DNA from 3 places in the Paenibacillus sp. SORGH_AS_0306 genome. Region 3 is predicted to be linked to each of the others. Evidence: a T-box and tRNA genes for the amino acid it is inferred to sense, from the RefSeq annotation. Region 3 holds a T-box; the other regions hold tRNA genes.
What was found. A T-box is a leader RNA that pairs with one kind of tRNA and senses whether it is charged. The one in region 3 lies ahead of metG (methionine--tRNA ligase), so its partner is inferred to be a tRNA-Met.
Positions count from the first base shown of each region.

Region 1: it has a tRNA-Met gene. The T-box ahead of metG (methionine--tRNA ligase) is inferred to sense a tRNA for this amino acid. The anticodon was not compared.
Region 2: it has a tRNA-Met gene. The T-box ahead of metG (methionine--tRNA ligase) is inferred to sense a tRNA for this amino acid. The anticodon was not compared.

Region 1 covers NZ_JAUTBP010000001.1:3,274,050-3,277,307, reverse strand. The annotation lists rRNA gene QE450_RS14225 (23S ribosomal RNA) at 1-689, shown strand, start outside; rRNA gene rrf (5S ribosomal RNA) at 752-868, shown strand; tRNA gene QE450_RS14215 (tRNA-Asn) at 921-996, shown strand; tRNA gene QE450_RS14210 (tRNA-Ser) at 1,000-1,091, shown strand; tRNA gene QE450_RS14205 (tRNA-Glu) at 1,192-1,263, shown strand; tRNA gene QE450_RS14200 (tRNA-Val) at 1,276-1,351, shown strand; tRNA gene QE450_RS14195 (tRNA-Met) at 1,378-1,451, shown strand; tRNA gene QE450_RS14190 (tRNA-Asp) at 1,459-1,534, shown strand; tRNA gene QE450_RS14185 (tRNA-Gly) at 1,588-1,662, shown strand; tRNA gene QE450_RS14180 (tRNA-Arg) at 1,683-1,759, shown strand; tRNA gene QE450_RS14175 (tRNA-Leu) at 1,775-1,854, shown strand; tRNA gene QE450_RS14170 (tRNA-Pro) at 1,865-1,938, shown strand; gene ruvC (crossover junction endodeoxyribonuclease RuvC) at 2,433-2,936, shown strand; gene ruvA (Holliday junction branch migration protein RuvA) at 2,933-3,258, shown strand, end outside.
Region 2 covers NZ_JAUTBP010000001.1:3,530,470-3,533,727, forward strand. The annotation lists gene QE450_RS15400 (hypothetical protein) at 50-379, opposite strand; tRNA gene QE450_RS15405 (tRNA-Leu) at 933-1,012, opposite strand; tRNA gene QE450_RS15410 (tRNA-Arg) at 1,069-1,145, opposite strand; tRNA gene QE450_RS15415 (tRNA-Cys) at 1,164-1,237, opposite strand; tRNA gene QE450_RS15420 (tRNA-Gly) at 1,256-1,330, opposite strand; tRNA gene QE450_RS15425 (tRNA-Gln) at 1,360-1,434, opposite strand; tRNA gene QE450_RS15430 (tRNA-His) at 1,443-1,515, opposite strand; tRNA gene QE450_RS15435 (tRNA-Trp) at 1,547-1,620, opposite strand; tRNA gene QE450_RS15440 (tRNA-Tyr) at 1,628-1,712, opposite strand; tRNA gene QE450_RS15445 (tRNA-Thr) at 1,732-1,807, opposite strand; tRNA gene QE450_RS15450 (tRNA-Phe) at 1,830-1,905, opposite strand; tRNA gene QE450_RS15455 (tRNA-Asp) at 2,002-2,077, opposite strand; tRNA gene QE450_RS15460 (tRNA-Met) at 2,085-2,158, opposite strand; tRNA gene QE450_RS15465 (tRNA-Val) at 2,184-2,259, opposite strand; tRNA gene QE450_RS15470 (tRNA-Glu) at 2,361-2,432, opposite strand; tRNA gene QE450_RS15475 (tRNA-Ser) at 2,440-2,531, opposite strand; tRNA gene QE450_RS15480 (tRNA-Asn) at 2,535-2,610, opposite strand; rRNA gene rrf (5S ribosomal RNA) at 2,663-2,779, opposite strand; rRNA gene QE450_RS15490 (23S ribosomal RNA) at 2,844-3,258, opposite strand, start outside.
Region 3 covers NZ_JAUTBP010000001.1:2,692,104-2,695,361, reverse strand. The annotation lists gene QE450_RS11705 (stalk domain-containing protein) at 1-467, shown strand, start outside; gene QE450_RS11700 (Fur family transcriptional regulator) at 758-1,276, shown strand; gene yidD (membrane protein insertion efficiency factor YidD) at 1,273-1,554, shown strand; T-box leader at 1,595-1,850, shown strand; gene metG (methionine--tRNA ligase) at 1,927-3,258, shown strand, end outside.

The DNA.
Region 1 (3,258 bases), 580 kb from region 3:
CGTACCGTGATCCGGTACAGGGACCGTGTCAGGTGGGCAGTTTGACTGGGGCGGTCGCCTCCTAAAGTGTAACGGAGGCGCCCTAAGGTTCCCTCAGAATGGTTGGAAATCATTCGAAGAGTGTAAAGGCATAAGGGAGCTTGACTGCGAGACAGACACGTCGAGCAGGGACGAAAGTCGGGCTTAGTGATCCGGTGGTACCGCATGGAAGGGCCATCGCTCAACGGATAAAAGCTACCCTGGGGATAACAGGCTTATCTCCCCCAAGAGTCCACATCGACGGGGAGGTTTGGCACCTCGATGTCGGCTCATCGCATCCTGGGGCTGAAGTAGGTCCCAAGGGTTGGGCTGTTCGCCCATTAAAGCGGTACGCGAGCTGGGTTCAGAACGTCGTGAGACAGTTCGGTCCCTATCTGTCGTGGGCGTAGGAAATTTGAGAGGAGCTGTCCTTAGTACGAGAGGACCGGGATGGACGCACCGCTGGTGTACCAGTTGTTCCGCCAGGAGCATCGCTGGGTAGCTACGTGCGGAAGGGATAAGCGCTGAAAGCATCTAAGCGTGAAGCCCCCCTCAAGATGAGATTTCCCAGTATGTAAGACCCCTTGTAGACGACGAGGTTGATAGGTTGGGGGTGGAAGTGCCGTAAGGCATGGAGCTGACCAATACTAATCGGTCGAGGGCTTATCCAATAAGCTAACACGCGATGTTTTCGTTTTCGGATTCAGTTTTCAGGGAGCAACACACCTGCCCGTTTGGTAATGATGGCGGAGGGGTTCCACACGTACCCATCCCGAACACGACCGTTAAGCCCTCCAGCGCCGATGGTACTTGGACCGCAGGGTCCTGGGAGAGTAGGACGTTGCCAAGCGAAGCAAGACGATTGACCGTTTCGAGGAGTGATCCGGCGAGACGGTGACTATTCCCTGATAGCTCAGTTGGTAGAGCACTCGACTGTTAATCGAGTTGTCACAGGTTCGAGTCCTGTTCGGGGAGCCATATGGAGAGGTGTCCGAGTTGGCCGAAGGAGCACGATTGGAAATCGTGTAGGCGTCACAAGCGTCTCGAGGGTTCGAATCCCTCTCTCTCCGCCAGAGGCCGTTTTATTACAGCCACTAGCCTAGAATATTAGTTGTAAATGGACTTGTTCTAAAAGTAATAAGATGTTAGTATGTAAAGTATCTGTTTTATTGTGGCCCGTTGGTCAAGTGGTTAAGACACCTCCCTTTCACGGAGGTAACAGGGGTTCGAGTCCCCTACGGGTCATATTACTTCTTTGGAGATTTAGCTCAGCTGGGAGAGCATCTGCCTTACAAGCAGAGGGTCGGCGGTTCGATCCCGTCAATCTCCACCATAGAATTTTATAGTAAGTATTAATGACGCGGGGTGGAGCAGTCCGGTAGCTCGTCGGGCTCATAACCCGAAGGTCACAGGTTCAAATCCTGTCCCCGCAATTAATCTGGAACCGTGGTGTAGGGGTTAACATGCCTGCCTGTCACGCAGGAGATCGCGGGTTCAAATCCCGTCGGTTCCGCCATTTTCTTTTAAAGAAATTGGTTCGATCATAGACTTTGTAATTCATATTATACTGCGGACGTGGCTCAGCGGTAGAGCATCGCCTTGCCAAGGCGAGGGTCGTGGGTTCGATTCCCATCGTCCGCTCCAATATTTTCTAAATTTTATATGCGCCCTTAGCTCAGCTGGATAGAGCGTTTGACTACGAATCAAAAGGCCAGGAGTTCGAATCTCTTAGGGCGCGCCATTTTTATCTTGATTGGCCGGTGTGGCGGAATTGGCAGACGCGCGCGACTCAAAATCGTGAGGGAAACCGTGGGGGTTCGAGTCCCTTCACCGGCATATTATTTATCGGGACGTAGCTCAGCTTGGTAGAGCACCTGGTTTGGGTCCAGGGGGTCGCATGTTCAAATCGTGTCGTCCCGATACTAAAAAACCATTGATCGTAATGATCAATGGTTTTTTTATGTTCATTTATATTCGTTTTAATTTGCTTATGATAAATAGTTATAAGAATAATATAAAGCTTGCTATAGCATCTACTGTATCGAATTACATCTACTGATATAGATGAATTATACGTACATATTTATAGTTATGATTTTAATAAGAATAACTTAACCTAGCTTTGAAATAGAATAGATTTTATTGAAATGAAATTTTGTTATTTTATTAACTCAAGTGGATTTATATTTGCTATAATGAAATGAAAGAGATACATATGTTCGCCTATTTAGCTTTACTTGAATATATGATTAAGATGATGAATAGTAGTAAGCCCTATAATAAATTACTCTCTATCATCAGTAAGAACTCATTTTATTTATTTGGAAAACAGAATATATGTATTCATTATGATTACTATTTTATTTATAAAAAGAGTATTAATATTTATGTAATAGAACAAGGGAGAGATCGATTTGCGTGTAATGGGAATTGACCCCGGAATTGCGATTGTTGGTTTTGGGTTTATAGATAAAAATGGAAGTAAGTTGACTCCTGTTCAATATGGTTGTATTCAGACAGAAGCTCATACACCTGATGAAGATAGATTATTGCATGTATATGAAGGTACTGTACAACTAATTGAGAAGTATCAACCAGATACGGTTGCTTTTGAAAAACTATTTTTTAACCGTAACGTAACTAATGCGATGTCTGTGAGTCAGGCGCGTGGCGTGATGATCTTAGCAGCTAAACAGAAGGGTTTGCCTATTGCAGAATATACACCAATGCAAGTAAAACAAGCTGTTGTAGGGTATGGTAAAGCTGAAAAAAGGCAAGTTCAAGAAATGATTCGAATGTTTTTGAATTTGCAAAAAATCCCGAAACCTGATGATGTCGCTGATGCATTAGCTGTAGCTGTATGTCATGCTCATTCTTATTTGCTAAATTCGAAGATAAATGAGGTATTGAAAAAATGATTGATTTTTTGCGCGGGCCGATAGTGCATTTAGAAAATGAATATGTGGTTGTAGATATGCAAGGAATCGGGTATCGCGTATTTTGCCCTAACCCTTATGCATGGATGAAAGAGACCGGTGAAGTCACCATTTATATTCATCATCATGTACGTGAAGATGCAATTCAATTATTTGGATTCCCTACACGTGATGAACAGAAATTATTTCGCAAATTGATTGAAGTATCTGGTATTGGTCCACGTGTAGCTCTTGGTATTCTAAGTGGTGGTAGCCCTGAAGGGGTTGTTACTGCTATTTATCAAGAAAATATTACGTTTTTGAC
Region 2 (3,258 bases), 840 kb from region 3:
GCCTGTACATCAACAATAAGAAGTGATTTACATAAAGAATATGATCTGTTTAGAACATTCTATTCTGTTCTTGTTGATGATGACGATTTTTTAGTAATGAATAACCCCACCATATTAATGCGATTCCAATAGCAGGCCCGATAATCCAAGACAATTTAGCAAATAGGATACATGCACCTATAACGGATAATGCAATTCCCAAAAATCGATGTCCGCTTTGTAAAGCATAATATCCAAGTACAAGTAATGCGACTGGGAATAATAGTCCTATCAGATAACTGAGTAGACTATGTACTTCGGGTAAAAATTTGCCAAAAACCATCAACACACCGATGAAAATTAATGCAAAAGCAGCTATACTTTTACGATTTATGCGCAAATGTTCCACCTCCTTTACCTCGTTATTGGTATTCATCATTTTCGGTATACGCTTCTTAGATGTTGATCTTTAGCCAGATAACAATACTTTAAGATTGTAAAGCAAGTACCTTTTCACTTTCCTATCTGGTTGTAGCAAATTTTGTCTTTGCCTTATATACACATTGTAAAGTAGAATTGTATTCTGCAAAATGGACTACAGGTGGTTTTTTATCCTAGACCTTAGACGGGGAGCCCTTGTGCATTATCAGATTAACTTATACATATATTCAATTTAAGTACATACTACATACTACATACTACATACTACATACTACATACTACATACTACATACTACATACTACATACTACATACTACATACTACATACTACATACTACATACTACATACTACATACTACATACTACATACTACATACTACATACTACATACTACATACTACATACTACATACTACATACTACATACTACATACTGAACAAGTATGCTGTGTGATTCTAAAAAAGCAAATAAAAAAAGCACCAGATCAAATGATCTAGTGCTTTTCATGTGTATGCCGGTGAAGGGACTCGAACCCCCACGGTTTCCCTCACGATTTTGAGTCGCGCGCGTCTGCCAATTCCGCCACACCGGCTAAGTAAAAATAATGCTATTTTTTTGGTACTTCCATTTAAAACATAAGAGCTAAAATGGCGCGCCCTAAGAGATTCGAACTCCTGGCCTTTTGATTCGTAGTCAAACGCTCTATCCAGCTGAGCTAAGGGCGCAAGAATTTAAAAAATAACTGGAGGCGCCACCCAGATTCGAACTGGGGATAGAGCTTTTGCAGAGCTGTGCCTTACCACTTGGCTATGGCGCCATATTATATTGTAAAATTTGGAGCGGACGATGGGAATCGAACCCACGACCCTCGCCTTGGCAAGGCGATGCTCTACCGCTGAGCCACGTCCGCTTACATATCATTTAAGTAAAAGTAAATAATGGCTGGGGATATAGGATTTGAACCTATGCATGACGGAGTCAAAGTCCGTTGCCTTACCGCTTGGCTAATCCCCAATAAAAAGGGCGACCGATGGGACTTGAACCCACGAATGCCGGAGTCACAGTCCGGTGCGTTAACCCCTTCGCCACGATCGCCATGCTATAAAATAAATCATTAATGTTATATTGGCAGGGGCAGCAGGAATTGAACCCACACTAACGGTTTTGGAGACCGTTGTTCTACCTTTAAACTATGCCCCTTCAAAACTGGTGGAGGCTGATGGATTCGAACCACCGAACTCGGAGAGAACAGATTTACAGTCTGCTGCGTTTGGCCACTTCGCTAAGCCTCCACAATAAATAAAAAAAAGATGGTGCCGGCGAGAGGATTTGAACCCCCGACCTACTGATTACAAGTCAGTTGCTCTACCAACTGAGCTACACCGGCAAGTGTTATACATTAAGCTAAATGGTGGCTCGGGACGGAATCGAACCGCCGACACGAGGATTTTCAGTCCTCTGCTCTACCGACTGAGCTACCGAGCCGTAGTCTAATGTATTGCTGTGTGTCGACTCTTCTACTCAATCACGATGATAACCATCTATTAATGTAGTGAGTTGATACTTTTATAAAGCAATTAATGGCGGAACCGACGGGATTTGAACCCGCGATCTCCTGCGTGACAGGCAGGCATGTTAACCCCTACACCACGGTTCCAGATTAATTGCGGGGACAGGATTTGAACCTGTGACCTTCGGGTTATGAGCCCGACGAGCTACCGGACTGCTCCACCCCGCGTCATTTTTCTTACTATAGTATTCTATGGTGGAGGTTGACGGGATCGAACCGCCGACCCTCTGCTTGTAAGGCAGATGCTCTCCCAGCTGAGCTAAACCTCCATTGTGACACAAAACATATTATATCATTTTTTGATTAGCATTGTCAAGTTATTTTTATAAGCAATGTTACTAAACTTAACAATGTAATGAAAGAAAAGATATGACCCGTAGGGGACTCGAACCCCTGTTACCTCCGTGAAAGGGAGGTGTCTTAACCACTTGACCAACGGGCCTTACTTGTGGCGGAGAGAGAGGGATTCGAACCCTCGAGACGCTTGTGACGCCTACACGATTTCCAATCGTGCTCCTTCGGCCAACTCGGACACCTCTCCATATGGCTCCCCGAACAGGACTCGAACCTGTGACAACTCGATTAACAGTCGAGTGCTCTACCAACTGAGCTATCAGGGAATAGTCACCGTTTCGCCGGATCTCTCCTCGAAACGGTCAATCGTCTTGCTTCGCTTGGCAACGTCCTACTCTCCCAGGACCCTGCGGTCCAAGTACCATCGGCGCTGGAGGGCTTAACGGTCGTGTTCGGGATGGGTACGTGTGGAACCCCTCCGCCATCATTACCAAACGTGCAGGTGTGTTGCTCCCTGAAAACTGAATCCGAAAACGAAAACATCGCGTGTTAGCTTTATTTGGATAAGCCCTCGACCGATTAGTATTGGTCAGCTCCATGCCTTGCGGCACTTCCACCCCCAACCTATTGACCTCGTCGTCTACAAGGGGTCTTACATACTGGGAAATCTCATCTTGAGGGGGGCTTCACGCTTAGATGCTTTCAGCGCTTATCCCTTCCGCACGTAGCTACCCAGCGATGCTCCTGGCGGAACAACTGGTACACCAGCGGTGCGTCCATCCCGGTCCTCTCGTACTAAGGACAGCTCCTCTCAAATTTCCTACGCCCACGACAGATAGGGACCGAACTGTCTCACGACGTTCTGAACCCAGCTCGCGTACCGCTTTAATGGGCGAACAGCCCAACCCTTGGGACCTACTTCAGCCCCAGGATGCGATGAGCCGACATCGAGGTGCCAAACCTCCCCGTCGATG
Region 3 (3,258 bases):
CAGAACCTAAATTGGATCGCGATGGTATTCATAACCGTGGTACGTATGATAATTCTGTACGTAATATTCATGTAGCTGATTTGATCGGTAACACAACAGTTCGTATGCCTATCGGAGACAATAATAGTGATCCTAACTTAATGGGTACAGATCCAATGTCAATGACTGAAGCTTCTAACGCAGGTAACTTCGGTGTGTTATACAAAATCAAGTTAGATATGGTTGCACCTAACACAATGATTTCCTTTAATGCTCGTGGTGGTCGTTACTCTGGTTACATGTATGTAAATGGAGCAATCACAGCAATTAAAAATAATGGTGCAGCAACAACAGCGAATGATAATGTTGTGCTTTATCGTACAGGAACATTAGATACAGAAGCAGTAGAATTGTGGTTTACAGCAGCGCCTGGTAGTAACTTGCCAGTCAACTTGTTATTCACACAATTGCCAGCTAAAAAACAATAATCGTTTTATCAAAAAGCTCGGGTCAGTTTTTACTGATTCGGGCTTTTTTGCTTGTTCTGATATAATCATTAACTTTTACTAGAATCAATTGACGATTGTGTTCAAATAAGGCATGATGGAGAAATGTGTAATGATGTTCCAATACGCTTCAATTAGTAACGTAATCGCCATAAACTTTTGACGAATAATTACGCATCGCACACCGTTATGTTGTATAATAGTTATTATTACGAATAATACAATAATTCATGTAAACGATAAAAGATAGATTAGGACAGGAGGAATAACTCATGCTGTCGACAGAACAAATCATCGATACGATGTCAGCACAAGGGTTGCGAATTACAGATCAACGTCGCACATTAGCACGTTTATTTGCAGAAGCTCCCGGTTATCTGACCGCTAAAGATGTATATGACTATATGGGTAAAAAGTACAGTGGGCTTAGCTTTGATACGGTCTATCGCAATTTGCGTGTGATGCAGGAGCTAGGTGTATTAGAACAGATCGTTTTTGAAGATGGTGTCAAATTTAAAAGTCATTGCAGTCAAGACCATCATCACCATCATATGATCTGCTTACAATGTGAAAAAACGTATCCGATTGCTTTTTGCCCGATGGATATGACAGATATGCCTGAACAATTTGAAGTGGTCAAACACAAATTTGAAGTGTTCGGATATTGTAAAGATTGTCGTCAAGAAATGGGTGCTGGAGATGGCAAAGAAGGTCCCACTCTACATCTCAAACCATCTAAATTGATTGCTCATGAATATGATACTCATGAGCCTGCAGGTAAAAGCCAGTGAAGCGCAAATTGAGTCGTCGTGCGGTTCAGGCGCCGATCCATGTGTATCGCAAATTCATTTCACCACTCAAACCACCAACATGTCGCTTTTATCCGACTTGTTCTCAGTATGCTTTAGAAGCAATTGATATTCATGGTGTCGTCAAAGGTGTAGGATTAGCTGCCAGACGGATAGGGAAATGTCATCCTTTTCATCCAGGAGGATTTGACCCTGTACCGCCTGCCAAATCGAAGGATACATCTTTTTCAGTCACTAATCAGGAACAGCAAAATGCTTGACAGGTGATTTGGAAGTTCGGTATATTCATAACATCAAATATTATTTCCTGTGAATGGATAAGTAGATGAAAAATGCACCAGTACAGAGAGCCGGAGTAGCTGGGAACCGGTATGGTTAGCGTCATCGAATATGGTCCGGGAGGAACTGTAGTCAAGCATATGTCACGTATACATATGTAAGGCTTCAGCGTGAACCAGCGTTAATGGGCAGTCTGCAAAAGACTGAAAGAGTCTACTTCTGTAAAGGAGTAGAGAATTTGGGTGGTAACGCGTGAGTCTATGCTCTCGTCCCATATAGGGGCGGGGGCTTTTTTGCGTCCAGATATGGAAATGAGAACATAGCAATTTCAACATATTTAAGGAGGAATTATAATGTCAGCCAAACCTACTTTTTATTTGACAACACCAATCTATTACCCGAGCGACAAATTGCATATCGGTCATGCATATACAACTGTAGCCGGTGATGCGATGGCTCGTTACAAACGCCTAAGAGGATACGATGTTCGTTATCTTACAGGAACAGATGAGCATGGACAAAAGATCGAACGTAAAGCGTTAGAAAAAGGACAGACTCCACAACAATTTATTGATGGTGTAGTAGAAGGAATCAAAAAATTGTGGGATCAATTAGATATTTCGTATGACGATTTTATCCGTACCACTGAAGAGCGCCATAAAGTTGTAGTTCAAGAAATTTTTGATCGTTTGCTCAAACAAGGTGATATTTATAAAGGTGAATACGAAGGCTGGTATAGTATTCCAGATGAGACCTATTATACAGAGACGCAAATTGTCGATATTGAGCGTAATGCAGATGGCGAGATTATTGGAGGGAAAAGTCCGGATAGTGGACATCCTGTAGAATTAGTTAAAGAAGAATCTTATTTCTTCCGTATGAGCAAATATGCAGACCGTCTATTGAAATACTATCAAGATAACCCTGAATTTATTCAACCTGAATCTCGTAAAAATGAAATGATCAACAACTTTATCAAGCCGGGACTTGAAGATTTGGCCGTTTCTCGTACTACGTTTGAGTGGGGCGTACAAGTCAAAGGAGATCCTAAGCATATTGTGTATGTATGGATCGATGCACTTTCTAACTACATTACAGCATTAGGCTATGGAACAGATAATCCAGAATTATTCAACAAGTTCTGGCCAGCAGATATTCACCTGGTAGGTAAAGAAATCGTTCGTTTCCATACAATCTATTGGCCGATTATGTTGATGGCGCTAGATCTACCATTACCTAAAAAAGTATTTGGACATGGTTGGTTATTGATGAAAGACGGTAAAATGTCCAAGTCTAAAGGCAATGTGGTTGATCCGGTAACTTTAATCAATCGTTATGGTCTAGATTCTCTGCGTTATTATTTGCTACGTGAAGTACCTTTTGGTTCTGATGGTACATTTACACCGGAGAGTTTTGTCGATCGTGTCAATTCAGATTTGGCGAATGATCTAGGTAACTTGCTTAATCGTTCGGTAGCTATGGTCGATAAGTATTGTAGTGGTACTATTCCTGCTTATCCAGGTCGTCTACTTGAAGTGGATGGAACATTAGAAGATATCGCTGCACAGACGATCGAGAAAGTAGAAAATGCGTTTGAAAATCTTGAATTTTCTGTAGCTCTAACAGCGATCAGTCAGTTGATTAGTCGTACTAACAAATATATTGATGAGACGCAACCGTGGGTA